DNA from 4 places in the Propioniciclava coleopterorum genome. Region 2 is predicted to be linked to each of the others. Evidence: riboswitches for the same ligand, from Rfam matches in the RefSeq annotation. Region 2 holds a riboswitch; each other region holds the start of a gene.
The links. Region 2 has a riboswitch for cobalamin ahead of cobA (uroporphyrinogen-III C-methyltransferase). Riboswitches for the same ligand answer to the same signal wherever they lie in the genome.
Positions count from the first base shown of each region.

Region 1: another riboswitch for cobalamin. It lies ahead of G7070_RS09035 (nitrite reductase); the one in region 2 lies ahead of cobA (uroporphyrinogen-III C-methyltransferase).
Region 3: another riboswitch for cobalamin. It lies ahead of nrdH (glutaredoxin-like protein NrdH); the one in region 2 lies ahead of cobA (uroporphyrinogen-III C-methyltransferase).
Region 4: another riboswitch for cobalamin. It lies ahead of G7070_RS09060 (ATP-binding protein); the one in region 2 lies ahead of cobA (uroporphyrinogen-III C-methyltransferase).

Region 1 is NZ_CP049865.1:1,880,185-1,887,539, reverse strand. Features, by position in the region: gene G7070_RS09045 (precorrin-2 C(20)-methyltransferase) at 1-997, opposite strand, end outside; gene G7070_RS09040 (precorrin-8X methylmutase) at 1,042-1,707, opposite strand; gene G7070_RS09035 (nitrite reductase) at 1,704-2,618, opposite strand; cobalamin riboswitch at 2,678-2,869, opposite strand; gene G7070_RS09030 (hypothetical protein) at 2,961-3,098, shown strand; gene G7070_RS09025 (hypothetical protein) at 3,155-3,655, shown strand; gene G7070_RS09020 (ACT domain-containing protein) at 3,733-4,116, shown strand; gene G7070_RS09015 (deoxyribonuclease IV) at 4,113-4,901, shown strand; gene pta (phosphate acetyltransferase) at 5,040-7,103, shown strand; gene G7070_RS09005 (acetate/propionate family kinase) at 7,237-7,355, shown strand, end outside.
Region 2 is NZ_CP049865.1:1,739,027-1,746,381, forward strand. Features, by position in the region: gene G7070_RS08355 (DUF2231 domain-containing protein) at 1-161, opposite strand, end outside; gene G7070_RS08360 (COG4315 family predicted lipoprotein) at 164-580, opposite strand; gene G7070_RS08365 (RNA polymerase sigma factor) at 847-1,416, shown strand; gene G7070_RS08370 (hypothetical protein) at 1,810-2,214, shown strand; gene G7070_RS08375 (Imm1 family immunity protein) at 2,249-3,094, opposite strand; gene G7070_RS08380 (hypothetical protein) at 3,036-3,245, shown strand; gene G7070_RS08385 (dihydrofolate reductase family protein) at 3,313-3,873, opposite strand; partial or broken gene cobA (uroporphyrinogen-III C-methyltransferase) at 3,915-4,645, opposite strand; cobalamin riboswitch at 4,747-4,873, opposite strand; gene cbiB (adenosylcobinamide-phosphate synthase CbiB) at 4,920-6,737, shown strand; gene G7070_RS08405 (CpaE/TadZ family protein) at 6,734-7,355, shown strand, end outside.
Region 3 is NZ_CP049865.1:2,178,763-2,186,117, forward strand. Features, by position in the region: gene nrdF (class 1b ribonucleoside-diphosphate reductase subunit beta) at 1-669, opposite strand, end outside; gene nrdE (class 1b ribonucleoside-diphosphate reductase subunit alpha) at 711-2,870, opposite strand; gene nrdI (class Ib ribonucleoside-diphosphate reductase assembly flavoprotein NrdI) at 2,798-3,271, opposite strand; gene nrdH (glutaredoxin-like protein NrdH) at 3,273-3,512, opposite strand; cobalamin riboswitch at 3,660-3,881, opposite strand; gene G7070_RS10420 (MBL fold metallo-hydrolase) at 3,929-4,759, opposite strand; gene G7070_RS10425 (thiamine pyrophosphate-binding protein) at 4,935-6,668, shown strand; gene G7070_RS10430 (TAXI family TRAP transporter solute-binding subunit) at 6,809-7,355, shown strand, end outside.
Region 4 is NZ_CP049865.1:1,889,072-1,896,426, reverse strand. Features, by position in the region: gene cobN (cobaltochelatase subunit CobN) at 1-770, shown strand, start outside; gene cobF (precorrin-6A synthase (deacetylating)) at 767-1,588, shown strand; gene G7070_RS09080 (cobalt-precorrin-6A reductase) at 1,585-2,340, shown strand; gene G7070_RS09070 (helix-turn-helix domain-containing protein) at 2,633-3,010, shown strand; gene cobO (cob(I)yrinic acid a,c-diamide adenosyltransferase) at 3,015-3,629, opposite strand; gene G7070_RS17750 (vWA domain-containing protein) at 3,629-4,495, opposite strand; partial or broken gene G7070_RS09060 (ATP-binding protein) at 4,873-5,952, opposite strand; cobalamin riboswitch at 5,993-6,138, opposite strand; gene cbiE (precorrin-6y C5,15-methyltransferase (decarboxylating) subunit CbiE) at 6,168-7,355, shown strand, end outside.

The DNA of each region.
Region 1 (7,355 bases), 140 kb from region 2:
GGGTGACCCACCGGTCGGGTCCGGGGCCGAGCCCCACGACCAGCAACTCGGCGGGCACGGGGACCGCCGTGTGCAGACCGCCCACGTTCGCGCCGACCGCGACCGACCTCGCTGGGGCGCTCGTACCGTCGGCGCCGCCGGGTCGGGCAGCGCTGCGGGTCGCCGGCACGTCGCTCCCGTCGCCGTCGCGGAGCACGGCCGCGCGGATCGCCGGGTCGGCGGCGTCGCGGGTGCGGCGGCCGTTGCGGGCGTCGCCGGGCACCACGATCAGCGAGAAGTAGGGCACGGACGCGGCGTCCACGTCGGCGACCAGCAGTTGGCGCTGCTCGGGCATCGACGCGCGCTCGACGTACACCGCGCCGTCGAGGCGTCCGGACGCCTCCAGCGCGCGGCGGACGGCCGGGAACGTCCGGCCCAGCTTCATGATGATCGCCCCGTCGGTGTCGGCCAGGCGCCGGGCCAGTTCGGGCTCGGGCAGCGTGCCGGGCAGCACGGTGAGCACGTCGGTCTGCCTGACCAGCGGGGACGCCGCCGCGGCGGTCGCCGCCGCGAACGCGGGCACCCCGGGCACGATCGCGGTCGCGTACGCCGTAGCCAGCCGGTCGTGCAGGTACATCCCGGACCCGTAGAACAGCGGGTCGCCCTCGGCGAGCAGGACGACCAAGCGGCCGGCGTCCAGGTGGTCCGCCAGGCGCGCGGCAGCGGCCTCGTAGAACGCGCCCATCGCGCCGGCGTAGCCGCCGGGGTGGTCGGTGGCGCCGGTGGTGACGGGGTAGGTCAGCTCCTCCTCGACGACGCCCGCGGGGAACAGCGGGGCCGCGATCCGGCGGGCGTTGGACGCCTTTCCGGGCGCCGCGTGGAAGGCCACCACGTCGGCGTCCTCGATCAGCCGGGCGGCCTTGAGGGTGATCAGCTCGGGATCGCCCGGACCGACGCCGACGATCGCCAGCGTCCCGGACGCGGCCGCGCGGCCCGTCTCGGGGTCCGCCTCGGGCACGGGTGTGGCAGGCGCGGCGCCGGGCTCGCGGGGCGCGGGGGTGTTCACTCGGCCTCCTGGGCCAGCGCGTTCAAAGCCGACGACGTCATCGCCGAGCCGCCGCGGCGTCCCAGCACGGTCACGTAGGGGATGTCGATGCCGTGGTCGGCGGCCAGGTCGACCAGCGCCTGCTTGGACTCGGCCGCGCCGATGAAGCCGACCGGGCAGCCGACGATCGCCGCCGGGCGCGGACCGCCGTCCAGGATCAGCTCCAGCAGGTGGAACAGCGCGGTGGGCGCGTTGCCGATGGCGACGACCGCGCCCGCGAGCATCGGCTCCCACAGCGAGACCGCGGCGGCCGAGCGGGTGGTGCCGAACGCGCGGGCCAGGTCGGGCACACGTGGGTCGTTCAGCAGGCAGATCACGTCGTTGGACGCCGGGAGCCGGGACGCGGTGACGCCGGTGGCGACCATGGTGGCGTCGCACAGGATCGGCGCTCCCGCCTCCAGCGCGCCGCGGGCGGCGGCGAGCAGGCCCGGGTGGACGACCAGGTCGCGGGCCAGGTCGACCTGCCCCGAGCCGTGGATCATCCGGACGGCGACCTTCTCCGCGTCCGCGGGGACGCCGGTCAGGTCGGCCTCGCGGCGGATGGTCGCGAACGAGTCGACGTAGATGTCCGCCCCTGCGTCCACGTAGGGGTAGCGCCGGGCCGGACGTCGCAGCCCGCTCACCGCTGCCCCGCGTCCGAGCCGCCGGCGTCCGCCTGCGCCGCACCACCGTGCGTCGAGGACGCCACCTGCGTGGGGGACGGGATCAGGACGCCCTTCCACGGCGTGAACACCACCTCGTCCACGCCGGCGAGCAGGGCGTCGACGTCGGCGGGGTCGAGGCCGTCATCGCCCACCGGCGCGTGCAGCCCGCCGGGCACGGGACCGAACGGCAGCGGCCCGGTGGCCTGCGGGACGCGCGGGTCGGGGTCCACCGGGGCGACCAGGGGGGATGCCATCTCGTAGGTGTGCCAGGGCGCGGTCGGGCCGGTGCCGCGGGCGGCGCAGAACAGCTCAGCCAGCGCGATGAGTTCGCGGGCGGCCGCGGCCAGCGGGACGACCGCCCCGTAGTGCTCGCCGACGCGGAGCTGGACCGTCTCGGCGTCCAGGGCGACGAGGCCGACGTCGCAGGGCCGGTCGATCAGGTCGCCGCGGCCGTCGTCCAGCACGAACGCGAACTTGCCGGGCAGGCCGGGCAGCACGTCGCTGGCGACGATCTGCGCGTCCAGGTCGGCGGCCAGCGGACGCAGGTCGGCGCGGCCGCCGGCGAGGCCTGTCTGCGGCGACACGGTGATGTTGCGGACCCGGTCGTGTGCCGGCGCGGGCAGCAGCCCGCTGGCCTCGATGGCGGCCAGCGCGTCGGCGTCCAGGACGCCGTCGGTGCCCGGGAACGCGCGCAACTGCAGGTTCGCGCGGGTCGTGGGCCGGACGCAGCCGTCGCCGAAAACGGTCGCCGCGACACTCAGGCCGCGCAGCTGGCGGGCGGTGATGCGCCCACCGACGAGCCGGACGCGGACCAGCAGCCCGTCGGCGGCGGGCCACGGACGCAGGATCCCCGGGCAGCGGTCGGCGCGGTCGCGGATGAGGACGGACATGGTTCCACCTGTTCAGGTCAGGGGGCTGGCTGCGCGTGGGCCCGACGGTGACCGCGCGGGGCTCCCCGCGTGGGCCAGCAGGTTTTCGGACTCGGGATCGTCCGGCCGGAGCACCTTCCCAGGGCGTCCGCCCCAGTGGTGGCCGCATCGCGGCACGCCCCGTCCGTCCCCCTCACCGCTGCGCGTCAGTCCCGGATTCGCACCGGGTTCCCTGGGCTCGCGTGAGCTTGACTGGCACGGACACCCTAGCGCCGCGGACGCCGCGGCGAGGGCGGCGCAGCTGTTCGGCAAGCCGGCCGGACACCGTTCGGCTCAGCCGACGCGGTCGGTTAGGTTCGAGGGATGCGCACGTTCAGGGTCTTCGCCGGCGGGCCGGCGCTCGTCCGGCTGTCCGGATGGCTGCTCAACACGCCCGTCCGCGCGCTGCGGCGCGAGGGCGCGCCGCCTCGTGGCGGCGGTTCGCCTCCGAGCACGGGCTGAGATTCGAGGAGAACCGTCCCGATCTGGCGGAGCGCTGGAACCTCGAGGAGGGCCCGGTGCCGCGAGCGGGTCGGACGCCGACCGCCCTGCACTCGGCCCGCAACGTGGCCAGCGGCACGCTGGAGGGCGTCCCGTTCCTGACGTTCGAGGCCGAGTGGGCGGTCGACGAGGCTGCCGTGGTCTGGGAGCAGTTCCGCCGCCGCCAGGTGATCGTGCTGGACCTGCCGGCCGCCGTCGCCCCGCTCGACGTGCGCGGCCGGGTCGCCCTCGATCTGCGCGGGATGGCATCCGACTCGCCCGCCTTCGCGAAGGGCTGGGGGGTGCTGGCGAGCGACGAGCGGCAGGCGCACGCGATCCTCACCGACGAGGTGCGCGCGCTCGTCTCCGAACTGCCGCCCAAGGAGGCGACCTGGCAGTTCTTCGGGCGCGACCTCGTCCTGGGCCTGACCGGCTACCACGGCCCGGACGCCGTGCTACGTCACACGGAGTCGGCCCGGCGGCTCATCCGGGCCGTCCCCGCCTTCGTCTGGTCGGACGCCTCCGGCGTCGCCGGCTGAGCCCGGTCCCCCGGGTCGGAGCCGGCGGCACTCGAGTGCCGCGGCTCTGAGCGCGCTCGCCACCCTAGACTGACGCCATGGCGGGAATGACCGATCTGCACGAGATCCTCGGCGCGCTGCGCCCCTACGTCCGGCAGGGCTCCTACGTCTACGTGACCAGCGAGAACCCGCCCGACGTCGCGTTCCACGCGCGCATCGTCGAGGACGAGGGCACCACGCTCGTGCTGGACCAGGCGATCGCCGACGAGCATCGGCTCGCCTACGACGGGGTGTTCGGCTGGATCACCCTGGAGGCGCACACGTCGCTGCAGGCCGTCGGCATCACCGCCGCGGTCAGCACGGCGCTGGCCCGCGTCGGGCTGTCGTGCAACGTGATCGCCGGCTTCTACCACGACCACCTCCTGGTCCCGATCGCGCACGTCGACGAGGCCATGGACGTGCTGGGCGGGCTGAGCGCATGAGCATCGAGATCGGCGGCCACGTCGACGACCCGATCGCCGCCGCGCACGCCGACGGCTTCCCGATCGCGCAGACGTTCCTGGGCGACCCGCAGGCCTGGAAGGGCCACGCCGTCCCGCATCCGGGCGGCGCCGCCGGCCTGAAGGCGGACGCCGAGGCGGCCGGGGTGGGCCTGTTCATCCACGCGCCGTACGTCATCAACGTCGCGACCACCAACAACCGGATCCGGATCCCGAGCCGGCAGATCCTCGCCAAGCAGGTGAAGCTGGCCACCGAGGTCGGCGCCCGCGGCGTCATCGTGCACGGCGGCCACGTCAACAACGGCGACGACCCCCAGGTCGGCTTCGACAACTGGCGCAAGGCCATCGAGGGCCTGGACCTGACCGTCCCGATCTTCATCGAGAACACCGCCGGTGGCGCCAACGCGATGGCCCGCCAGCTCGAGAGGATCGCCCGACTCTGGGACACCATCGCCGACGCCAAGGGCATCGAGAACGTCGGATTCTGCCTCGACACCTGCCACGCGCACGCCGGCGGGCTGGATCCCGACGGCTTGGTGGACGCCATCAAGGGCATCACCGGACGCATCGATCTGGTCCACCTCAACGATTCCCGGGACGCCGCGGGCTCGGGCGCGGACCGGCACGCCGTGCTGGGCGCCGGCGAGTGCGAGGCCGACTACCTGGTCTCGGTCGTCCGCGAGGCGGGCGCCCCGGTCATTCTCGAGACCCCGACCGCAGACGTGTCGCACGCCGACCAGATCGCGTGGCTGCGCGCGCGACTCTGATCCGACAAGGGGAGCGACCCCGCCGGCCTGCCCACTGGGCGGGACGCCGGTCCGCCATCCGGGCAACGGGGGCGTTGCGTGGAGATCGCGGTCACCTCGGGCCGCACGGATCGGCGTCCGACCGGTAGCCTGACCCTCGTGACTCGGAGCATCTATGTACTCGCACCGGAGGGCCTGACAGGGAAGTCGGTGGTCGCCCTCGGCATCCTGGACGCGCTCACGCGCGAGGTCGAATCGGTCGGGGTGTTCCGCCCCCTGATCACGGGCGGCGATCAACCCGACCAGATCCTGTCCACGCTGGTGCACCAGCCGGTCGTCCACGAGGACTACGACGAGGCGTTCGGCGTCACCTACGAGGACGTCCGCGCCGACGCCGACGCGGCGCTGGCCACCATCCTGCAGCGCTACAACGAGGTCGCCGCGCACTACGACACGATGGTGATCCTCGGCTCGGACTACACCGACAACCTCGGCGCCCAGGAACTGCAGTTCAACGCCCGCGTGGCCGCGAACCTGAACGCTCCCATCGCCCTGGCGGTGTCGGCCAAGAACCGGACTCCCGACGAGGTCACCCAGCTGGCGCGCAGCACCGTCGACCTGCTCGACAAGCACCATGCCCAGGTGATCGCGGTCATCCCGACCCGCACCCCCGAGGGCGACCAGACCCCGTACGCGGACGCCGTGCGCGCGGCCCTGCCCGACGTCGTGGTCGGCACGCTGCCGGCGCACCCCGTCCTGGCGGCGCCCACGCTGGGCGCTCAGGTGAAGGCCATCAACGGTCGTCAGGTCGCCGGCCGCACCGACGTCATGACCCACGAGAGCCAGAGCGTCCTCGTCGCGGCGATGACGCTGCCGAACGTGCTGGCGCGCCTCGAGCCCGAGTCGACCGTCATCTCCCCCGGCGACCGCACCGAGATCATCCCGGGCATCATCCTCGCCCAGCGCTCCGGCGCGTTCCCCCCGCTCACCGCGCTCGTGCTGACCGGCGGCTACGAGATCCCCGAGACCATGGCGCAGCTCATCGCCAACATCCGCCAGGACCTCCCGATCTTCGTCACCGACCTGGGCACCTACACCACCGCCGAGAAGCTGTTCGGCCTCGAGGGCACCATGACGAGCTCCGAGCGCAAGACCGAGCTCGGCCGTCGGCTGTTCTCCGAGAACGTGGACGCCGACGCGCTGCTCGCCGCGATGCGGGTCGACCGCGCCGGCATCCGGACGCCGCTCATGTTCGAGTACCAGCTCTCCGAGATGGCCCGGCACGACAAGCGCCGGATCGTCCTGCCCGAGTCGGCGGACGACCGCATCCTCGAGGCCGCCGCGACCGTGCTGCGGCGCGGCACCGCCGAGATCATCCTGCTCGGCGACGCCACCGAGGTGAAGAACCGCGCGCTCAACCTGGGGCTGTCCCTCGAGGGCGCCGAGATCGTCTCGATGTCGGACCCCGACCTGGTGGACCGGTTCTCCGCCGAGTACGCCCGGCTGCGCGCCAAGAAGGGCATCACGCTCGAGCAGGCCCGCGACAAGATGACCGACCCGAGCTACTTCGGGACCATGATGGTGCACCTCGGCCTGGCCGACGGCATGGTGTCGGGCGCGGTCAACACCACCGCGAACACCATCCGGCCCAGCCTGGAGTTCATCAAGACCAAGCCGGGCGTCTCCGTCGTCAGCGGCTCGTTCCTGATGTGCATGGCCGACCGCGTCGACGTGTACGCGGACTGCGCCGTCAACCCCGACCCGACCGCCGAGCAGCTCGCCGACATCGCGATCAGCTCCGCGGCCACCGCGCGGGCGTTCGGCATCGAGCCCCGCGTGGCGATGCTCTCCTACTCCACGGGCACCTCGGGCCAGGGCGCGGACGTCGACAAGGTCCGCGAGGCCACCGAGATCGTCAAGCAGCGGGCGCCGGAGCTGAAGGTCGAGGGGCCGATCCAGTTCGACGCGGCCGTCGACCCGACGGTGGGGTCGAAGAAGATGCCGGGTTCGGAGGTCGCCGGCCAGGCGACGGTGTTCATCTTCCCCGACCTGAACACGGGCAACAACACCTACAAGGCGGTGCAGCGTTCAGCCGGCGCGCTGGCGGTCGGCCCCGTCCTCCAGGGCCTGAACAAGCCCGTCAACGACCTGTCGCGCGGCGCCCTGGTGGACGACATCGTCAACACCATCGCCATCACCGCGATCCAGGCCCAGCACAGCTGAGCCACCCCGGGGTCGGACGCCGCGGCGTCCGGCCCTTTCGCCCCGGCGACCCCGGAGCGGAGAACCTCACGCAACCGGGCGACCCCGCCCGGAGGAAAGTCGGGCGCGAGCGCGTCCGGAACGAAGGAGAACCATGGCCACGCCGATCCTGCTGCTCAATGCCGGTTCGAGCTCCATCAAGTACCAGATGATCGACGCCGACACCGAGGAGGTGCTGGCGTCCGGCCTCATCGAGCGGATCGGCCAGGACGT
Region 2 (7,355 bases):
GACGCGGCCGCCACCACCGCCACGCCGGCCACCAGCGTTCCGAACCGCGCCCGCGCCCGGGCGGAGACGACGATCGTCAGCGCCCCCAGGGCCGCGAGCGGGACGAGGATGACGGCCGCGTGCACGATGAGGGGGTGCAGCGGGAGACCGAGCACGTCCACGATCAGGCCTTGATGGCGTCGCCGTCGCGGTTCAGCACGAACCAGACGCCCTGGAGGCCGGCACCGGCGACGTCGCGCGGGGCGGCGTCGTCCTTCCAGTAGTACAGCGGCCAGCCGTTGTAGGTGGCCTGCGTGCGGCCGTCCGCGCGCTGGAACGAGCCCAGCTTCGAGTCGTCCACGCCCTGGCCGGCGGTGGGCTTGCCGATCAGCGGCGGCCAGTTCTTGAGGCACTGGCCCTCACAGGCGCTCTGGTTGGGGCTGTCCTTGGTGAACAGGTAGAGGGTCATCCCCCGACCGTCGGTGAGGATCATGCCGAGCTGGGCGGTGTCGGTGAGCGTGAGGGCCAGGGTGCCGGCGTCCGCGCCGACCGGGGCCGCGCTCGGGGTGCCGCCCGCCGGCGTCGAGGTCGCGGCGGGCATGGGGAGGCGCCGTAGTCGCCGGCGCCCGCCTGCGGGCCCGGGGATCCCGGCGTGCTGCAGGCCGCCAGCAGTGCCAGGCCGGCGAGGGTGACCGCCGTGCGCCGGATGAGGGAAGCTGTGTTCGTGGTCATGTCGACTCCTCGTGGTCGTGGACCCGCGATGGGAGGGCCCGGCTCCCGAAAGGGATACCGGTGATACGGCCGGAGCGGGGCGAGGGATTGGCCGCGGGCGCAATCCCTGGCGCCCCCGCGGCCGTACCTCCACGCATGGAGCTGTTCTCGCTGGCCGACCGCGCCCCGGACGCAGCGCTGGTCGCCGGCCTGGCGGTCGGCGACGAGGCGGCGGCGGTCGCCTTCGTGCGGCGCTTCGAGCACCGGGTCTTCGGGCTGGCGGTGTCCGTGACACGCGACCGGGGCCTGGCCGAGGAGGTCAGCCAGGAGGCGTTCCTGCGGGCGTGGCGCGCGGCGGCCACCTACGACGTCCGGAAGGGGTCGGTGCTCACCTGGCTGCTCGTGATCACCCGCAACCTCGCCATCGACGCGATCCGGAAGCGCCGGTCCTCCCCGACGGACGCCGACGCGCTCGAACGGCTGCTGGCCACCTCGGCGCCGGACCCGACCGCCGACGCCGACACCCGCCTGGACGCCGCGGGCGCGGCCACCCACCTGCGCGACCTCCCGCCGGAGCAGGCGCGCGCGCTGGTCCTGGCCGTCGTCGGTGGGTGCACGGCCCAGGAGGTCGCCGACCACGAGCACATCCCGCTCGGGACGGCCAAGACGCGGATCCGGTCCGGACTGCGCCACCTGCGACGAGCCGTGGAGGCCGAACATGACTGAGCACATCGACGACGACGCCCTGGTCGCGCTGGCGCTCGCCGACGTCGAGCCCGAGGAGCGGGACCGCCTGAGCGCCCACCTGGACGTCTGCCCGCCCTGTCACAGCGCCTACACCGACGTCGAGGTCGCGGTGCGGCTCACGCTCGCCGCGTCCCCGCCGCTCGCGCCGCCGGCCGGGTTCTCCGGGCGGGTGCTGGCCGCGATGAACCTCGACGCGGACCAGCCGGCCGGGGGCGTCCCCTTCGGCGGAGGCGTCCCGTCCGGCGGAGACGTGTCCTTCGGCGCCGGCGGCGCGACCATTCCCACCGGGCCCGCCCCCGCGCTCAGGCGGACGGGGGCCGGGCGGAGCGGCCGACCCTCCCTGCGGGGGCCGTGCGGGGGCCGGGATCTGGCGTGTGGCCGCTCGTCGCGGCCGCCGCGGCCGGCCTGCTGCTGGGCGCCCTGGTCACCTGGGTCGCGCTGGTGCCGGGCGGCCTCGCCGCGCCGCCGCCGGCGTCCCCGAACCCGCGGCCGGCGTCCGCGCTGGTGACCGGGACCGGCGAGCGGGTCGGCTCGGTCGACCGCACGGCGCTGGAGTCGGGGGACGTGCTGGTCATCACGGTGCAGGCGCGGCCCGGGGCCAGCTACGAGTGCGTGCTGGTCATCGGGGACGGCTCCCGCGTCAGCGGGGGCGTGTGGACGCTGGGGGACTACGGTCCGGGGTCGGCGATCTGGGTCGTCCCCACGGGCGGCGCCACCGTGCGCGGCGTCGAACTGGTGGCCCCCTCCGGAACGGTGTGGTCGCGCGCCGAGCTCTGAGGCGGTCCTTCCGGTGCGGCCGGCCGTGGCCGGCTCAGAGCTCGCGCCAGCCCACGGCGTCCGGGCGGGAACCCGAAGCGGCGAACTGGCGGACGGCGCGCTCGGCGTCCGCGGCGGGGACGACGGTGTCCGCGGGGAGCGTGATGTCCTGCCCGGCCGGGTCGGGGAAGTGACGCGACGGCCCGTCGCGGTCGGGACCGACCGATTGCAGCCCCGGGTGCCCGGGCCCGGCGAACCAGTGCAGCACGGCGTCCTCGCCGTTGAAGGCGGCCGTCAGCAGCGGGTAGGCCGGCGGCGAGGCCGAGATCTCGTAGTGGTCGGCGCTTCCGCGGCCGGCCAGCAACGCGTCCAGCGCGGCGGCGTCCGGCACGTGGTGGTAGCCGGCCAGGTCGAAGACGTCGAGCGGGCGTCCATCCTCGTGCCGCGCCGGCTCGCCGGCCCGATGCCCGCCGTGAGGCTGCACCGACCCTCGCCCCGCCGCCTGGATCCCCAGGTGCCCCGACTCCGTCGTGGCGGGGTGCGGTGACTGCGCGGTCGCGACGGGGTGGGACGCCGGGTCGGCGACGTTGCCCACCATCGTGACGGGGCCGGGCGGGGACCACCACGCGCTGCGGGGCCGCGCCTGCGCAGGCGGCTCCGCGGTCAGGCGGGCGCCGTCCGGCAGCAGGGTCGGGACCTGCTGCTGGCAGTAGATGCACGTCCCGAACGGATTGTTGTGGTGGATCGTGCCGCCCGAGGACGCCGCCGCGCGCACCTGGAGCGCGGCCTTCCCCTCGATGTGTCCGGCGGCGACATAGCGGGCTTCGGGTGGGGTCTGGTCCATGACGGGCCTCCTGCCTCGGGACTGCGACGCTACGGCACCCGTCCCCGGGGCGGCCAGCCCGCGGCCGGCCGATGCCTGGGCGCGCGGCGGGCACGGGCTGTTCGAGCGGGTCACCAACCTGGTGCGGGTGCACGCGCCGGGCGCGGCCATCGCGTTCAACGCCACGCCCGAGGACACCTGGGAGGCGGCCGCCCGCTGGGTATGGTGACGCCGCGGCTGGGCGGGTTCCCGGTGGGCGGACGCCGCAGCGAAGTGAGCGGACGCCGCGGCGCCGGTCAGGCCCGCGGAAGCACCGTGTAGACCAGCCGCGCGAACTGGCCGACCCTGGTCGCCGACTCCAGCCGCAGCCGGTCGGACTCCACGCGCCGCGGCAGCAGCGGGGCGCCGCCCGCCAGGGCGACCGGCGCAACCGAGATCGCGATCTCGTCCAGGGCGTCCGCGTCGAGGAACTGCCCGGCGAGGTCCCCGCCCCCGACGACCCAGATGTCCCGGTCGCCGGCCGCCTCCCGGATCGCCGGCAGCGCGTCGCTCACCGGGCCGGACACGAACCGGATGTCGGTGCCCCGCGGGACGGGCAACGTCCGGGACGTGAAGACGAAGCACGGACGCTCGCCGTGGAACTCGGCCCAGCGCTCCGGGTGGGCGAGGATGTCGGACTCCTCCAGCACCCACTCGTAGGTGGTCGAGCCCTCGACCATGACGCCGGGGTCCGCGGGGAACAGGCCCTCGTCGGGCTGGGTGCCGTTCTCGACCGCGAAGAGCCAGGCCAGCGAGTTGTCCTCGTCGGCGATGAAGCCGTTGAGGGTGGTGGCGGTGTCGAAGATGATGCGTCCCATGCGTCCGACGCTGTCACACGCGGCTTCCCCGCGCCAGAGCGTCAGGGGAGCTCGAGCCCGACGACCTCGCCGATGACCGTCAGCGCCGGCGGCCGGACGCCCGCGGCGTCCGCGAGCGCGGGCAGCGACCCCAGCGTCCCGCGGACCACCGTCTGGCCGGGGAGCCCCGCGTCGGCGACGATCGCGGCCGGGGTGTCGGCGGCCATCCCGCGCGCGATCAGCCCGGCGCTGATCGCGGGCAGCGCCTTGACGCCCATCAGGATGACCAGCGTCCCGGCGAAGCGGGCCAGGGCGTCCCAGTCGACCGTCGAGGCGGGGTGATCGGGTCCGACGTGCCCGGTCACGACCGTGAACTGCTGCGTGATGCCGCGGTGCGTGACGGGGATGCCCGCGAGTTCGGGCCCCGCGATCGCCGACGACACCCCTGGGATGACGCGCACCGGGATGCCCGCCGCGGCGCACGCCAGCCACTCCTCGCTGCCGCGCCCGAACACGAACGGGTCACCGCCCTTAAAGCGCACGACGGTCGCGCCGGTGCGGGCGTGCTCCACGAGCAGGTCGTTGATGCGGTCCTGCGCGGTCTGAGCGCCGCGCGGGAACTTCGCCACGTCGATCAGCGTCGCGCCCGGGCGGCACTCTTCGAGGCAGGCCGCCGGGGCGAGGTGGTCGTACAGCACGACATCGGCCTCGCGCAGCGCCCGCAGCCCGCCGACGGTGAGCAGATCGGGATCCCCGGGCCGCCGCCGACCAGCACGACCTGGCCGACGCGCATAGGCGTCGCCGTGGGGGGAGCGGTGCGGCCGTCCGCCGCGGGATGGTTCTGGACCGGGGCATGAAGCGCCACGGAGCCTCCTCAGGTTTCCTCGCCCGAATGCGTAGCTCGGCAGCGGGGCGAGTTCCTGACTCACGGCCCTGGTGGGGGCCGCTCACAGTGGCGGGACCGTCCCGGAATCGCTGTCGCTCACCGGAGTTCCTCAGCACGTCGCTGCGGGCGTCAGTATGGCACACTCGCCCCCGACTCCCCGGGCCGAAAGGACGCCGACGCCATGCGCCTCCCCCTCGCCACCGCGGCCGGACTGCTGCTGGGCTGGCTGGCCGACCGGGCGCTCGGCGACCCCCGCCGGTTCCATCCCGTCGCCGGCTTCGGGCGCGCCGCCGGGATGCTGGAGGAGCGCTGGTACGCCGACTCCCGCGTCCGGGGTGCCGCGCACGAGGCCGTCCTCGTCGGGGGCGCGGTGGCCCTGGGCGTCGTCGCCGAGCGCTGCGTGCGCGAGCGACCGCTGCTGCGCGCCGCGCTGACCGGGGTGGCGACCTGGGCCGTGCTGGGTGGGCGCTCGCTCGCGGCCGAGGCCGAGGCGATCGCGGACGCCCTCGCGGCCGACGACATCACCGCCGCGCGCGGGCGCGTCCGGAACCTGGTCAGCCGCGACCCGGCGACCCTGGACGCCGCCGGCATCGCCCGCGCGACGGTTGAGTCGGTCGCCGAGAACACCTCCGACGCGGTGGTGGCGCCGCTGTTCTGGGGCGCGGTCGCCGGCGTCCCGGGGCTGCTGGGCTACCGCGCGATCAACACCCTCGACGCGATGGTCGGCTACCGCAACGCGCGCTACGAGCGCTTCGGGTGGGCCGCCGCGCGCGTCGACGACGTGGCCAACTGGGTGCCGGCGCGGTTGGCCGGCGCGCTGGCGGTGGCGTGCGCGCCGCTGGTGGGCGGGAGCCGCGCCGCCGCCGTGAGGGCGGTGCGGGAGCAGGCGTCCGCGCATCCGAGCCCCAACGCCGGCGTGGTCGAGGCCGCCTTCGCGGGGCCCTGGGGGTGCGACTGGGGGGACGCAACGTCTACGGGGGCGTCGTCGAGGACCGCGGCGAACTCGGCTACGGCGACCCGCCGACCCCGGAGGACGTGCCGCGCGCCACCCGGCTGGCGGGCGCGGTGTCCGCCGGCGCGCTCGCCGCCACGGTGCTCGGACGCCTCGCGCCGGCGCTGTGGCCGCGGCACCGGCCGCGCTGAGGAAGGCGATTTCCCCGGCGGGATCTGCCCCGCCACAAGGCATTCGGGGATCCATCGCGGTTTCTCAGGATTCTTTCAGGGTGGTTGTGAGTCCCTTCCGACTTATCCACAGAAATCGTGGAAATGCGGCGGTTGTCCACATTCGAATGGTGGACAACTGGCGCGAAAGGGGCGGCGTTCCTTAGAGTCGGGCTCGTCCCACACCCCCGGACGACGAGGACCCACCCCCATGGATGCTCACCCTTCGCCACCTTCGCGACCCCTCGTGAGGCTGCGCCGCAGCCCCGCCTGGCTGGCCTTCGGCGTGGTGGCCGTGTGCCTGGGCGGATTGTTGTCCGCATTCGTGTATCTGAATGCGGTCGAATCCCAGCCGGTTCTTCGGGTGAATCGCACCGTGTACCGGGGCGAGGTGTTGGCGGCCGCCGATCTCGATGTTGTGCAGGTGGGATCGGGCCTCGACCTGCGCACCGTGCCCGATCGCCGCATCGGGGAAGTGGTCGGCCAGGCGGCCATCACCGACATTCCCGCCGGGTCGCTGCTGATCGACGGAACGTGGGGTGCGGCCGCCCAGCCGACCGGCGTGGCACGCGTGGGCGTCCGGCTGAGCCCGGGCCGGTTCCCGGGCGGAGACCTGCGGCCGGGCACGCCGTTCCTGATGGTGGCGTTGCCCGAGGCGGCCGCCGCGCCCGCCGACCTGCCGGCCAGCGTTGCGGCGACGCTGGTCGCGGCCCCGGCGGCGCAGCCGGACGGCTCGCTGGCCTTCGACCTGTACGTGCCCACCGAGCAGGCCGAACTCGTCAGCCGATTGGCCGCCGCCGACCGGATCTCGCTGGTCCAGCAGGGGAGCAACCGGTGAGCGCCGTGGTCCTGGCCGGGGCCAGCGGTGCGCCCGGCGTGACCACCACAGCGCTCGGCCTCACGCTCGCCTGGCCCGGCGACTGCCTCCTCGTGGACGCCGATCGCTCGGCGCCGCAGACGCTGCTCGCGGGCTACCTGCAGGGTCAGGCGGCGACGGCCGGGCTGGAGGCGGTGCTGCAGGCGCACCGGGAACGGACGCCGCTGGCGGAGGCCCTCGACGGGGCGATTCGCCCGATCCCCGGGCCCCCGGGCGACGCGGGACGTCGCGGCTTCCTCCCAGGGTTCAGCCACCTCGGCGCCGTGGACCTGTTCGACCAGGCGTGGCAGCCACTGCTCGCCGAGTTCGCGGCCCAGGACCGCGACGTCGTCATCGACGCCGGACGCACCGGCCACCGCGGCCTGCCCGAGGCCCTGCTGCGGGACGCCGGGCTGGTCGCGCTGGTGTGCCGGACGTCGCTGATCGGGTTGGCGGGCGCCCGGCTCCACCTCGCGGCGCTGCTCGACCACGGGCCCCTCGACCGGGTCGGCCTGATCCTCGTGGGGCCCGGGCGTCCGTACCCGGCGGCCGAAGTGGCCGAGCAGTTCGGCGTCCCGGTGCTGGCGGAGATCGCCTGGG
Region 3 (7,355 bases), 440 kb from region 2:
CAGTTCCTCGCGCCGCTGGGGCGACGCGTCCTTCAGGGCCTGCTGGTACTTGTATCCGATGTAGTAGCCGTGGACGGCCTCGTCGCGGATGATCAGCCGGATCAGGTCGGCGGTGTTGGTCAGCTTGGCGCGGCTCGACCAGTACATCGGCGCGTAGAAGCCCGAGTAGAACAGGAACGACTCCAGCATCGTGGAGGCGACCTTCCGCTTCTCGGGGTCCTCGCCGTAGTAGTACTCCAGCACGATCCTGGCCTTGCGCTGCAGGTGCTCGTTGTCCTCGCTCCACCGGAACGCGTCGTCGATCTCCGCGGTCGAGATGAGGGTGGAGAAGATGGAGGAGTAGCTCTTGGCGTGCACCGACTCCATGAAGGCGATGTTGGTGTACACGGCCTCCTCGTGCGGCGTCCGGGCGTCGGGGATGAGCGACACCGCGCCCACGGTGCCCTGGATGGTGTCCAGCATGGTCAGGCCGGTGAACACCCGCGTCGTCATGAGCTGCTCGGCCGGCCGCAGCGTCCGCCACGACGGGATGTCGTTGGACAGAGGCACCTTCTCGGGCAGCCAGAAGTTGGAGGTGAGGCGGTCCCACACCTCGAGGTCCTTGTCGTCCTGGATCCGGTTCCAGTTGATCGCCTGGACGCCGCGCAGCAGGGTCGGCTTGTCGGTCACGTTCGTTCCTTGGTCGTCGCTCGTCGTGGTGGTGGGAGGCGTCACAGCATGCAGCTGACGCAGCCGTCGATCTCGGTGCCCGCCAGCGCGAGCTGGCGCAGCCGGATGTAGTAGAGGGTCTTGATGCCCTTGCGCCACGCGTGGATCTGCGCCCGGTTGAGGTCGCGGGTCGTCACGTTGTCGGGGAAGAACAGCGTCAGCGACAGGCCCTGGTCGACGTGCTGGGTGGCCGCCGCGTAGGTGTCGATGATCTTCTCGGGCCCGATCTCGTAGGCGTCGGCGTAGTACTCGAGGTTGTCGTTGGTCATGTAGGGCGCCGGGTAGTAGACGCGCCCGATCTTGCCCTCCTTGCGGATCTCGATCTTCGCCACGATGGGGTGGATCGAGCTCGTGGAGTGGTTGATGTAGCTGATCGACCCGGTCGGCGGGATCGCCTGCAGGTTCTGGTTGTACAGCCCGTGCTGGGCGACGTCCGCGGCGAGTTCGGCCCAGTCGTGCGGCGTGGGGAGGTGCACGCCGGCGTCCGCGAAGAGCTGCGCGACCCGCGGCGTGGCCGGCGTCCAGTCGCCCCCGACGTAGCGGCGGAAGTACTCCCCGGACGCGTAGGTCGACCGCTCGAAGCCGTCGAACGTCTCGCCCCGTTCGCGCGCGATCGCGCAGGACGCCCGCACCGCGTGGAAGGCGACGGTGTAGAAGTACAGGTTGGTGAAGTCCAGCCCCTCCGGCGAGCCGTAGTGGATCGCCTCGCGCGCCAGGTACCCGTGCAGGTTCATCTGCCCCAGTCCGATCGCGTGGCTCATGGCGTTGCCGCGCTCGATGCTGGGCACGCACGCGATGTCGGACTGGTCCGAGACGGCGGTCAGGGCGCGGACGGCCACCTCCACGGTGCGGCCGAGGTCGCCTGAGTCCATCGCCCGGGCGATGTTGAGCGAGCCGAGGTTGCAGGAGATGTCCTTGCCGACGACGTCGTAGGACAGGTCGTCGTGATAGGTCGACGGCGTGGAGACCTGCAGGATCTCCGAGCACAGGTTCGACATCGTCACGCGCCCGTCGATCGGGTTGGCGCGGTTCACCGTGTCCTCGAAGACGATGTAGGGGTAGCCCGACTCGAACTGGATCTCGGCGAGCGTCTGGAAGAACTTGCGCGCGTTGATCTTCTTCTTGCCGATGCGGCCGTCGTCGACGAGCTCGTGGTACTTCTCGCTGATCGAGATCTCGGTGAACGGGACGCCGTGGACCCGCTCGATGTCGTAGGGGCTGAACAGGTACATGTCCTCGCCGGCGCGCGCCAGCTCGAAGGTGATGTCGGGGATGACGACGCCCAGCGACAGCGTCTTGATCCGGATCTTCTCGTCGGCGTTCTCGCGCTTGGTGTCCAGGAAGCTCAGGATGTCGGGGTGGTGGGCGTGCAGGTACACCGCGCCCGCGCCCTGGCGCGCGCCGAGCTGGTTGGCGTAGGAGAAGGAGTCCTCCAGCAGCTTCATCACCGGGATCACGCCCGAGGACTGGTTCTGGATCTTCTTGATCGGGGCGCCCGACTCGCGGATGTTGCTCAGCGACAGCGCCACGCCGCCGCCCCGTTTGGACAGCTGCAGCGAGGAGTTGATCGCCCGGGCGATCGACTCCATGTTGTCCTCCACGCGCAGCAGGAAGCAGGAGACGAGTTCGCCGCGCTGCGCCTTGCCGGCGTTCAGGAAGGTCGGGGTCGCCGGCTGGAAGCGTCCCGCCATGATCTCGTCGGTGATCTGCTCGGCCAGCGCGCGGTCGCCCGCGGCGAGGGTCAGGGCGACCATGCAGACGCGGTCCTCGAACCGCTCGAGGTAGCGGCTGCCGTCGAAGGTCTTCAGCGTGTAGGAGGTGTAGTACTTGAACGCGCCCATGAAGGTCGGGAACCGGAACTTCACCGCGTAGGCCCGCTTGAACAGCGACTTCACGAAGTCGAACCCGTAGGCGTCCAGGACGCCGGCCTCGTAGTAGCCCTCCTCCACCAGGTAGTCGAGCTTCTCCTTCAGCGAGTGGAAGAAGACGGTGTTCTGGTTGACGTGCTGCAGGAAGTACTGCCGGGCGGCGAGCCGATCGGCGTCGAACTGGATGCGGCCGTCCGCGTCGTAGAGGTTCAGCAGCGCGTTCAGCGCGTGGTGGTCGAGGCGGTGGACGTCGGCTTGGTCGGTGCCGGGGTCGGTGAGAACGGTGGAAGCCATGAGTGGAGCCCTTCGCGGACAGCCTCGACGTCGTCGGGCGTGCCCATCAGTTCGAACTGGTAGAGGTGGGGGACGCCGCACTTGGCGGCGATGATCGTGCCGGCGAGGCAGTAGGCCTCGCCGAAGTTGGTGTTGCCGGCGGTGATGACGCCCCTGATCAGGGCGCGGTTGTCGACGTCGTTGAGGAAGCGGATGACCTGCTTGGGGACCGCGCCGCCCTGGTTGCCGCCGCCGTAGGTGGGGACGACCAGCACGTAGGGTGCGGCCGCCCGCAGCGGTTCGTCCGAGCCGCGCAGCGGGATCCGGGACGCGGGCAGGCCCAGCTTGGACACGAAGCGATGGGTGTTCTCCGAGGTGGAGGAGAAGTACACCAGCCGGACAGCGGCCTGGGCGGCCGCCACGTCAGGCCGCGGCGACGCGTGCGGCCGCCGCCTGGATCCGATCCGGACGGAACCCGGACCAGTGCTCGTCGTCGGCGACCACGACCGGCGCCTGCTGGTAGCCCAGGGCCAACACCTCGAGGAGCGCGGCCTCGTCCGCGGCCAGGTCGACGACCTCGTAGGCCAGGCCGAGCTTGTCCAGCGCCCGGTAGGTGGCCGTGCACTGCACGCAGGCGGGCTTGCTGTAGATGGTGATGCTCACGTGAGGGAGTCCCTTCCGTCCGATCCGTCGCGAAGTGGGTGTGCCTGCGCAGCCGACGAAAAGGGGTGGGACCGACGCGGACCGGAGGGTCCGCCGCGGCGCAGCCCTCCCGCGAGGCCGAGCAAACGGGCGCCCGGGCGTCCGGGGACGCGTCGGGCGGCAGAGGCAGGTCTTCGGACTCGTGGGCTGGGACCGGCTGTACGTGCCGGTCGGTCCTACTGGCCGTCGCTTCCCAGGACGTGGCGTCCCAGTGCTGTTGACGGCGGTCGTTCCCACTCACCGCTGCGGGGCAGTTCCGGACTCTCACCGGATTCCCTCTTGCGACGACCCACCTGGCTGGTGGGCCGAACCGCTGCGTCCGCCACTATATACGGAAAATCACACGGCTGTAACCCCCACATCTAGTGGGCGGGGGCTCAGGTGGCGTCGTCGAAGGCGCCCGTCACCCAGCCGATGTGGCGGGCAGCGGACGCCGCGACCACCCGGTCGGCGTCCTCGGTGATGGCGTTGGCGAAGTTGGACCAGAGCCGGGAGTAGCTGCGCTCGCCCAGCGTGGCGAGCATCCGCTCGACCGTCGAGCCCGACAGCGGGATCCGATTGGGGTAGCTGCGCATGAAGCTCACGCTGCTGCGGTCGGGGTTGGCCATGATCGTGTCGCCGGCCAGCAGGACGCCGCGGCCGTCCGCGCCGGACGTCCAGTGCAGGACGAGGCTGCCCGCGAAGTGGCCGCCGAGCGTGACGATCTCGGCGTCCTCGGCCAGGCGGTGGGCGCCCTCGATCTCCACCAGGCGCTCGTCGCGCCGCTGCACCCAGCCCGCGTCCGGACGCGAAATCAGCACCGGCGCGTCGTCCAGCGCCCGCGACCAGGCGACCTGGGCGCCGTACATGTGCGGGTGGCTCGCGACCACCGCGATCACCGGGCCCAGGCTTTCGATGAACCCGACCGCGCCGCGGTCGACCAGGCCGATCGGGTCCCACAGCACGACCCCGTCCGCCGTCCGGATCACCTGCATCGTTTGACCGATGCCGACGTCGGACGCGGTCACGCTCCACTGTCGCTCGTCCACCTGGCCGACCGTCACGACCGAGCGCGCCGCGAGATCCGCCTGGGTCGTCCACGCCTGCCCGGACGCGGGCACCCACTGCCGCTCGTCGGCGCAGATCGGGCAGACCGCGGGGAGCGGCGTCGTCGCCTCCACCCCGCAGGTGGCGCAGCTGATGAGGTCCGGTTCGAACGTGGTCGCCATGGTCGCTCCTCGGGTCGTGCCTCGAGGCTAGGCCCGATCCCGCGCAGGCGGAACCCCGCCGACCCGCCTCGGGGGCGGTGCCGATCCCGGCAAGACGGACCATTGACCGCCGAACAACTCGTATGCATACTTGCATGCAAACAACGGCGTGACACCTCTGGAGGACGAGAACAACATGAGCGAGACGGGCGCGGAGCTGCTGGTGGCATCCCTGGGGGCAGCCGGGCTGACCACCATCTTCGGGGTCCCCGGCGATACGGGGGTCGCGTTCTACGACGCGCTCGAGTCCAACACCGCCGGGGTCCGGCACGTGCTGGCACGCGACGAGCGGCACGCGGCGTTCATGGCGGACGCCTTCGCCCGCGCCACCGGACGCATCGGCGTCGTCGAGGTCTCCTCGGGCGGCGGGGCGACGTTCGCGGTCGGCGGCCTGGGGGAGGCGCGCGCGTCCGGCATCCCGGTGCTCGTGCTCACCTCCGACATCCACCGCGCCAGCCGCGGCACCGGCGCGCTGACCGAGATCCACCAGCCCGACCTGTTCAAGGCCGTCAGCAAGCGCGTCATCTCGGTGGACGCCGCCGCGGACATCCCCGCCGCCGTCGCCGAGCTCGCCGCGGTCGCCGTCGCGGGCCGCCCCGGCCCCGTCGTGCTGATCGTCCCCGAGGACGTCTACGAGCAGCCAGTCGACCTGGCCGCCGCCGACCTCGCCGCGCCCGCCGCGGCCGCCCGCACCACCCCGGCGGAGCGGACGCCCGCCCCGCAGGACGCCGTCGAGCGGGCCGCCGCCGCGCTCGCCGCTGCGCAGCGTCCCGTGATCTTCGCCGGCTCGGGCGTGCACGCCTCCGGCGGCTGGGAGGCGCTCGCCGACCTGGCCGAGCGGGCGGCCGCGCCCGTCGCCACCACCATCCACGGCGTCGGCGTCCTGCCGGACGCGCACCCGTGGCTCCTGGGCACCTGCGGCAACAACTCGGGCCTCAGCGCCGTCAACGCGCACCTGGCCGACGCCGACTTCGCGCTGTTCGTCGGGACCCGCGCCAACGCGACCGACACCAACGGCTGGACGACGCCGCCGCGCGCCATCCCGACCGCCACCATCGAGATCGAGGACGCGCGCGTCGACCGCAACTACCCCGACACCATCGGCCTGCCCGGCGACGCGGCGACCGTGCTCGCCCAGCTGGCCGCGGCGGTCGCCGAGGCGGCCCCCGACGTCCGCGCGGCGCGGGCCCGCGCCGCGGCCCAGGTGCGCGACGCGTGGCGCCACGAGGACTCCGGCACGCGCCCCGGCAGTCTGCCCGCCGGCATGATCGACGCCCCCGACGTGGTCACCGCCGTCGCCGAGGCGCTGGTCGGCACCCCGGCCGTGGCGGTCGCGGACCCGGGCACCCCGACGCCCGCGGTCACGATCTACTGGCCCAACGAGCGGGCGGGCCGCGACGTCCTGATCCCGCGCGGGCACGGGCCGATGGGGTACGCCATCCCGGCCGCCGTCGGCGCCTCCTTCGCGCGTCCGGGCGACCCGATCGTCGCGTTCACCGCCGACGGCAGCCTGGCCATGGCGTGCGGCGAACTGGAGACGGCCGTGCGCTACGCGCTCCCCATCCTGTTCGTGGAGCTCGACAACCGCTCGCTGGGCTGGATCAAGATGCTGCAGCACCTGTACGAGGGCGAGCGCTACTTCGGCGTCGATCCCGGCCCGATCGACGGCCCGGCCCTGGCGCGGGCGTGCGGGATGCGCGGCGTCCACGCGGCCACGGTCGAGGATCTGCGCGCCGCCGTGGAGGCGTTCGCCGCCGACCGGCTCCCGACGTACATCGCGGTCCGGGTGCCGCACATGATCGACCGCGTGCCGCAGGTTCCGGCCTGGCACGCCGCCTTGGCGGGCGACTCCGAGCGCCCCGTCTACTAGGTTCACCCGGTGGGGCGGCGGAAAACGCTGTCCCACCGCGGATGGCCGGCGCGCGGGGAGGTTCCCGCGCGGCGGTCCCGGCGCCCTTCCGCGACGCCGACCAGGCTTTGCCGACCCTCGACGATGAGAGGAATCCTCCGATGACGACCACCGCATCCACACCCGCTCAGGTGAACCGCCGGCGCCACGGCGCACCCGCGTGGATCATCGCCCTGTTCACAGCCCTCGCGCTCGCACTGGCCGGCTGCAGCGCCCTCGCGGACGGCGAGCCCGGCGCCCCGGGCCAGCTCGACGCCATCTCGGTCGCCGGGGCGGGCCCCACCAGCACCTGGTACCAGTACGGCGCCGCGATCTGCCAGCAGGTCACGACCGAACTGGGGGCCGCCTGCACCCCGACGCCGTCGACCGGCGTCGTGGAGAACATCCGCACCGTCGGGGAGGGCAGCGTGACGATGGCGTTCGGCCACCCGAACGTCCTCGCCGACGCCGCCGCGGGCAAGGGCCAGTTCAGCGCGCCGGTCACCAACCTGCGCTCGCTGGTGGCGACCTACCCGTTCGCGCTGCACGTCGTCACCCTCAAGAAGAGCGGCATCACGACCCTGGAGGGCCTGCGCGGCAAGCGCCTCGGCGCCGGCCCGGGCGGCAGCGTCGACATCGAGTACTTCCAGGCGATCCTGGACGCCGCGG
Region 4 (7,355 bases), 150 kb from region 2:
ACGCGGACGCCGACCTGGCGCTGCACGGCGACGCCCGGCGGGCGACCACCCGGATCTTCGGGTCGAAGCCGGGCAGCTACGGCGCCGGCATCCTGCAGGTGATCGAGTCCGGGAGCTGGCGCGACGACGCCGACCTGGCCGAGGTCTACACCGCGTGGGGCGGCTTCGCCTACGGCCGCGACCTGGACGGGGCGCCGGCCGCCGACGACATGCGCGCCAACTACCGCCGCATCAAGGTGGCGGCCAAGAACGTCGACTCCGCCGAGCACGACATCGCCGACTCCGACGACTACTTCCAGTACCACGGCGGCATGGTCGCCACGGTGCGGGCGCTGACCGGCGCCGACCCGCGCGCGTACGTCGGCGACTCGACCACCCCGGACGCCGTCCGCACCCGGACGCTGGCCGAGGAGACCGCGCGGGTGTTCCGGGCGCGAGTGGTCAACCCGCGCTGGATCGGCGCGATGCGCCGCCACGGCTACAAGGGCGCCTTCGAGCTCGCCGCGACCGTGGACTACCTGTTCGGCTTCGACGCCACCGCCGGGGTCGTCCACGACTGGATGTACGACGCGCTGGCGCGCGAGTACGTGCTGGACGCCGAGACGCAGGACTTCCTGCGGCGGTCGAACCCGTGGGCGCTGCGCGGCATCGTGGAGCGGCTGCACGAGGCCGCCGACCGGGGCCTGTGGGCCGAGCCGGACACCGCCGTGCTGGCCGCGATGCAGCAGGTCTACCTGGACGTCGAGGGCGACCTGGAGGAGGACGCGTGAGCGACGACCCACGGGGCGGCGAGGGATCCCCGGTTGCGGCGCACCCCCGATCGGCCCCGGCTGCGACGCACGCCCGATCGGCCCCGGTGGGCCCGATCCGGATCGTCGGGATCGGGATGGGTCCCCAGCACGTCACGCCGGAGGCGGCGGCCGCGCTGGCGGCGTCCGACTACGTGATCGCGGCGCGGAAGTCGGACGCGGACGGGCTTCTGGCGATCCGGCGGGCGGTCGTCGAGCCGTTCGGGCTGGCGATCGTCGCGGTGGACGACCCGCCGCGCGACCGCGACGACCCCGCCGACTACCCGGCGGCCGTCGCCGCCTGGCACGCCGCCCGGGTGGCGGCGTACGCGTCCGTGCTGCGCGCCCGGGGCGGCTCGGCGGCGTTCCTGGTGTGGGGCGACCCGTCGCTGTACGACTCCTCGATCCGGATCGTCGCGGCGCTGGCGGCCGAGCTGGGCGTGGACTTCGAGGTGATCCCGGGCATCAGCGCGCCGCAGCTTCTGGCCGCCCGGCACCGCATCGTGCTGCACCCGGTCGGGGCGCCGGTGCACGTCACCACCGGGCGGCGGCTGCCCGAGGCGCTGGCGTCGGGGCAGACGAACATCGTGATCATGCTGCTGTCCCGGCTGCCCTTGGACGGCCTGGCCGACTGGACCATCTGGTGGGGCGCCAACCTCGGCACCCCGTCGGAGGCGCTGGTGTCGGGGCGCGTCGCGGACGTGGTGCCCGCCATCGAGGCGGCCCGGGCCGCGGCGAAGGAGGCCGCCGGCTGGGTGATGGACCTGGCGCTGCTGCGCGCACCCGAGGCGTCCTCGTGAGCGGGGAGCCGCCAGCACCGGGCGTTCGGGTGTTGTTGCTGGGCGGCACAGGCGAGGCACGGGCGCTGGCGGCGGCGCTGGTGGAGGCCGGGATCGACGTCACCTCCTCGCTCGCCGGCCGGGTCGCCCGGCCGCGTCTGCCGGTGGGTGCGGTGCGGATCGGCGGCTTCGGCGGGGTGCCCGGGTTGCGCGCCGCGCTGGCCGGGTTCGACCTGGTCGTCGACGCCACCCACCCGTTCGCGCGCGGGATGTCCGCCAACGCGGCGGCCGCGTGCGCCGCCCAGGGGGTCCCGCTGCTGCGGCTGGAGCGTCCGGGCTGGGAGCCGCGTCCGGGCTGGCGCTACGCCGACGGCCACGAGGAGGCCGCCCGGATGGCCGCATCGCTGGGGGCGCGTCCCTTCGTCACCGTCGGACGCCAGGAACTCGCCCGGTTCGTGCCCGCCCTCCGCGCTTCGGCCGTGCTGGCGCGCGTGGTGGACGCCCCCGACCTGGAGTTGCCTGCGTCCTGGCGGCTGGTCACGTCGCGGGGCCCCTACACGCTGGAGGGCGAGCTGGCCCTGATGCGCGAGCACGCCGCCGACGTCCTGATCACCAAGGACTCCGGCGGCGACTTCACCCGCCCCAAGCTGGACGCCGCCGACGCGCTGGGCGTCCCGGTCGTCGTGGTGCGGCGTCCCGACCACGGAGACGGCGTGGAGACCGTGACGTCACCGGCGGACGCGCTCGCGTGGGTCCTGCGCCGGAGGGGCTGAGTCGCACGTCACCCACAGATCTCTAGAGGCCCCTTGTTGCGACATCCAGGGTAGGATAGACACGCTGCATGAAGCCGCAGAAGTACCGGGACGTCGTCGCGGTGCTGCGCGCGCAGGGCTGGGTGCTGCTGCGGACGGCCAAGGGCTCGCACGAGGTGTGGGGGCTCCCCGACGGCTCGGTGCGAACGGGTCGTGCCCCATCACCGGCAGGTGTCCGCCGGCGTGGTGCGCCAGATCGCAGCGCACCTGACTCAGGTGCCGGATGAATGGCTGTGAGAAGAGGGAGACGCTGATGACGACCTACGACGTCACCGCCACGCGCGAAGGCCGGTGGTGGGTGCTGACCGTCCCGGAACTGGGGATCGCCGCCCAGGTGCACCGACTGGACGAGGCGGACGAGGTGTCGCGGTCCGTCGTGGCCGCCTACCTCGACATCTGCGAGAGCGACGTGGCGGTCGACGTCTCCGTGCTGCTCCCCGAGACGACCGCCACCCTTCTGGCCGAGGCTGCCCGCGACGAGGACGCCGCCCGCTCCGCCCTCGCCGACGCGGGCGCCAAGCGCCGCTCCGCGGTGGTCTCCCTGCTCGAATCCGGCATGACCCAGCGCGAAGCCGCCCGGGTGCTCGGGCTGTCCCCGCAGCGGATCAATCAGCTGGTCAGCCGGCCCTAGTCACTCACCACTCGATGCCGCGTTGGCCCTTCTGGCCGGCGTCCATCGGGTGCTTGAGCTTGGTCATCTCGGTGGCCAGGTCGGCGGCCTCGATCAGCGCGGGGTGCGCGCGGCGTCCGGTGATCACCACGTGCTGGAAGCCAGGGCGCTCGCGCAGGGTCGACACCACGTCGTCGACCGAAACCCAACCCCACTCCATCGGGTAGGTGAACTCGTCCAGGATGAGCAGGTCGTGGGTCTGCGCGGCGAGCCGACGCTTGATCTCCTCCCAGCCCTGGGCGGCGGCCTCGGCGTGGTCGTCGGCGTCGCCGGACTTGCGCGTCCAGGACCACCCGGACCCCATCTTGTGCCACTCGACGGGTCCGCCCTCGCCGGTCTGGGCGTGCAGTTCGCCGAGGCGCTCCAGAACGGTCTGCTCGCCGATGCGCCACTTGGCGGACTTCACGAACTGGAACACCCCGATGCTCCAGCCCTGGTTCCAGCCCCGCAGCGCCAGCCCGAACGCGGCGGTGGATTTGCCCTTGCCGTCGCCGGTGTGGACCGCGAGCAGCGGCCGGTTGCGGCGCTGTCGGGTGGTGAGCCCGTCGTCGGGCACGGTCGTCGGCTGTCCCTGCGGCATCAGGCCGCTCCCTTCGTGCGGTTCGTGACGCGGCGGGACGCGGGGCGCGCGCCGGAGGCTGGTGACCCTGGTGTGGGGCCGAACGCGGCGTCGTGGCCGGGTGCGGCGTCGCGCCAGGCGTGGACGGCGCCGGTCAGCGCCTGGGCGCTCACCTCGTCGACGCCGACGTGCTCCGCGTTCAGCGCCGCGGCCAGCGTGCGGGCCAGTCCGAGCCGCAGCGGCCCCGATTCGCTGTCGATCACCACCGCGCTGACGCCCAGTCGGGCGATCCCGGACGCCGCCCGCCCGGCCCGCGCGAGGGCGTCCGGGCCGGCGTTGGCGCGGCCGTCGGTGACGACCACGAGCAGCGGACGCGTCCGCGGGTCCCGGACGCGCTCGCGCAGGATCACCCGCGCCGCCTCCTCCAGCCCCTCGGCCAGCGGTGTCCGGCCGCCGGCGGGCAGGTCCTCCAGCCGGGACGCGGCGATGTCGATCGAACCCGTGGGCGGCAGCGCCACCTCGGCGCCGGAGCGCCGGAACGTGACCAGCCCGACGCGGTCCCGGCGGCGGTAGGCGTCCAGCAGCAGCGACAGGATCGCGGTCTTCACCGCGGTCATCCGGCGCCGGGCGGCCATCGAGCCAGAGGCGTCCACGCAGAACAGGATGAGGTTCGCCTCGCGGCCCTCCCGGGCGGCGACGCGCAGGTCGGACGCCTCCAGCCGCACCCGGCCGCCGTCCGCGCGGCGCGCGCCCTGGTGCCGGGCGGCCGCGATCAGCGTCTCGACGAGGTGCAGCGATCCCGCCCCGGACGCCGCGGGCTCGGCCCCGATCCGGCGGCCCTGGGTCGAGAGCGCGCGGCTGCGGCGTCCCGCGCTGCCGGCGCCCATCCCGCGGACCGCGAACAGCCGGGGCGGTAGGGCGCGGCCGCGGTGACCGTCCTGTCCGGTCCGGCGTCGGCGGGGGCGTCCAGCGGCGGCGGGTCGAGGTCCTCGGGCGGGGCGGAGCCCTGGGGATCGGTCGCCGGCTGCGGGGCGTCGGAGCGTCCGGTCGGGTCGGAACCCTCGGGTGCGTCGGGGCGCCCGGGGGCGTCGGTCGCAGGCTCGCCGGACCCGTCGGTGTCATCGGCGGCCTCCTGACCGGGATCGTCCGGGCCGGGGTCGTCCGGGCCGGGGTCGTCCGGGCCGTCGGGCTCGGGCGGCAGGTCGTCGGGGTCGGGCTCGGGCTCGTCGTCGCCCAGGAGTCGGTCGAGCAGGTCCTCGTCGAGGCCGGGGGCGTCGAACGGGTTGCGGCGCCGGCGGTGCGGCAGGGCGAGCAGCGCGGCCTGCCGGATGTCGGCGCGCGTCACGGTGCCGCGTCCGGACCAGGCGGCGTGCGCGACCGCGGCGCGGGCTGTGACGATGTCGGCGCGCAGGCCGTCCACCTCGAAGCCGGCGCACACCCGGGCGATCGCGGCGAGCGCCGCCCCGCTGAGCGCCACCGAGCCGATTCGGGCGCGGGCGTCCCCGATCCGGGCGCTCAGTGCGGCGTCCTGCGGCGCGAACCGGGCGGCGAAGGCGGCGGGGCCGGCGTCGAAGGCGAGCCGGCGGCGCACCACCTCGACCCGGTGCCCCGGATCGCGCGGCGCGGCGACCTCCACCGTGAGCCCGAACCGGTCCAGCAGCTGCGGACGCAGTTCGCCCTCCTCGGGGTTCATCGTGCCGATCAGGACGAAGCGGGCGGCGTGCTCGACCGAGATGCCGTCGCGCTCGATGGTGGCGCGTCCCATCGCGGCGGCGTCCAGCAGGAGGTCGACCAGGTGGTCGTGCAGCAGGTTCACCTCGTCGACGTAGAGGATGCCGCGGTGCGCCCGGGCGAGCAGCCCCGGCTCGAACGTCACCCGCCCCGCCGACAGGGCGCTCTGCAGGTGGATCGACCCGAGCACGCGATCCTCGGTGGCGCCGACGGGCAACTCCACCAGCCGCACGGGCCGGGTGCGTCGCGCGCGTCCCGCGGCCGGCCATTCCGCGACGGGGTGGTCGTCGGACGCCGCCCCGCCGTGGTCGTCGCGTGCCGCCCCGGGACGCACGCCCGGGCCGGGCGACGGCGTGGCGGCGGGCACGTCGGGCGACGTGGCGGTGGGGTCGTCGGGGTCGATCGAGAACCGGTCCCCTTCGAAGACGTCGACGGGGGGCAGCACCGCGGCGAGCGCGCGGACGGCGGTGGACTTGGCGGTCCCCTTCTCGCCGCGGATCAGCACACCGCCGATCTCCGGGGAGATGGTGGACAACACCAGGGCCAGGCCCATGTCGTCGAGGTCGTCGGCCTCGCAGCCGACGATGGCCGAAAAGGGGTACTGCAGTGGCATGTGAGGCTCCCGCTCTGTCGCCAACCGGTCGGTCGTGGCGCGAGGCCGGTCTTCGGACTTGGCCGAGTCCCCTCCCGGGGCTCGGTTCACCGCAGCGGGCCTGTGCCGGAATCTCACCGGCTTCCCAGATTCTCCCCGTCGCGCGCGCTTCGCCGTCTCCGACGAACGTCACTTCGGGGCACCTCGTGCCGCCGCCCACGATAGCGTGGTGACCCGTGTTGAACCGCGTCGATCCCACCCGCCGGTTGACCGTGGTCGGGATCGGCGCGGACGGTCTCGCCGGGCTCCCCGCCGCGTCCCGCGCCCTCATCGAGGACGCCGATGTGCTGCTGGGCGCCCCCCGGCAACTCGCGCTCGTCCCGGAGGCCGCCGACCAGCGCCGCCTCACGTGGCCCTCCCCGCTGAAGGCGGGCCTGCCTGGCCTGCTGGCGAAGCTGCCGCAGGGCGACGTGGTGGCCGTCGCGTCGGGCGACCCGCTGGTGTCCGGCATCGGCGCGACCCTGGTCGAACTCCTCGGGGCGGACGCCGTCCGCATCGTGCCCGCCGTCTCCTCGGTGGCGCTCGCCCGCGCCGAACTGGGCTGGTCGGCCGCGGACACCGCCGTCGTCAGCCTCGTCGGGCGTCCGATCGGCCTGCTGGCCCGCGAACTCGCGCCCGGACGCCGCGTGCTCGCCCTGTCCGCGGACGAGACGACCCCGGCCGCCGTCGCCGCCCTGCTCGTGGGCGCGGGCTACGGGGCGAGCCGGCTGCACGTCCTGGGCGACCTCGGCTCGGCCGCCGCGTCCCGGATCGACGGGATCGCCGACGCCTGGTCGGCCCGCTCGCCGCGGCTGAACGTGGTGGGCATCGAGGTCGTCGGGCCGCACCGCCTGGGCTGGACGCCCGGTCTGCCCGACACGGCCTACGCCCACGACGGCCAACTGACCAAGCGCGACCTGCGCGCCTCGGCCCTGGCGCGGCTGGCGCCCACGCCCGGCGGGCTGCTGTGGGACGTCGGCGCCGGCGCCGGTTCCGTCGGCATCGAGTGGTTGCGCGCGCACCCGACGTGCCGGGCGATCGCGATCGAGTCCAACCCGGAGCGGGCCACACGGATCATGCGCAACGCCACCACGCTCGGCGTGCCGGGGCTGCGCGTGGTGCGCGGGGCTGCGCCCGAGGCGCTCGCCGGGCTCCCCGAGCCGGACGCGATCTTCGTCGGTGGCGGCGCGAGCGTCCCGGGTGTGCTCGACACCTGCCTGGCCGCACTGCGTCCCGGCGGGCGGCTGGTCGTCCACGGCGTCACGCTGGAGACCGAGATGCGGCTCGCCGGCCTGTTCGCCGAGCGCGGGGGCGAACTGACCCGCATCGGCATCGAGGTCGCCGCACCGCTGGGCTCCTTCACCGGCTGGACCCCCGCCCGCTGC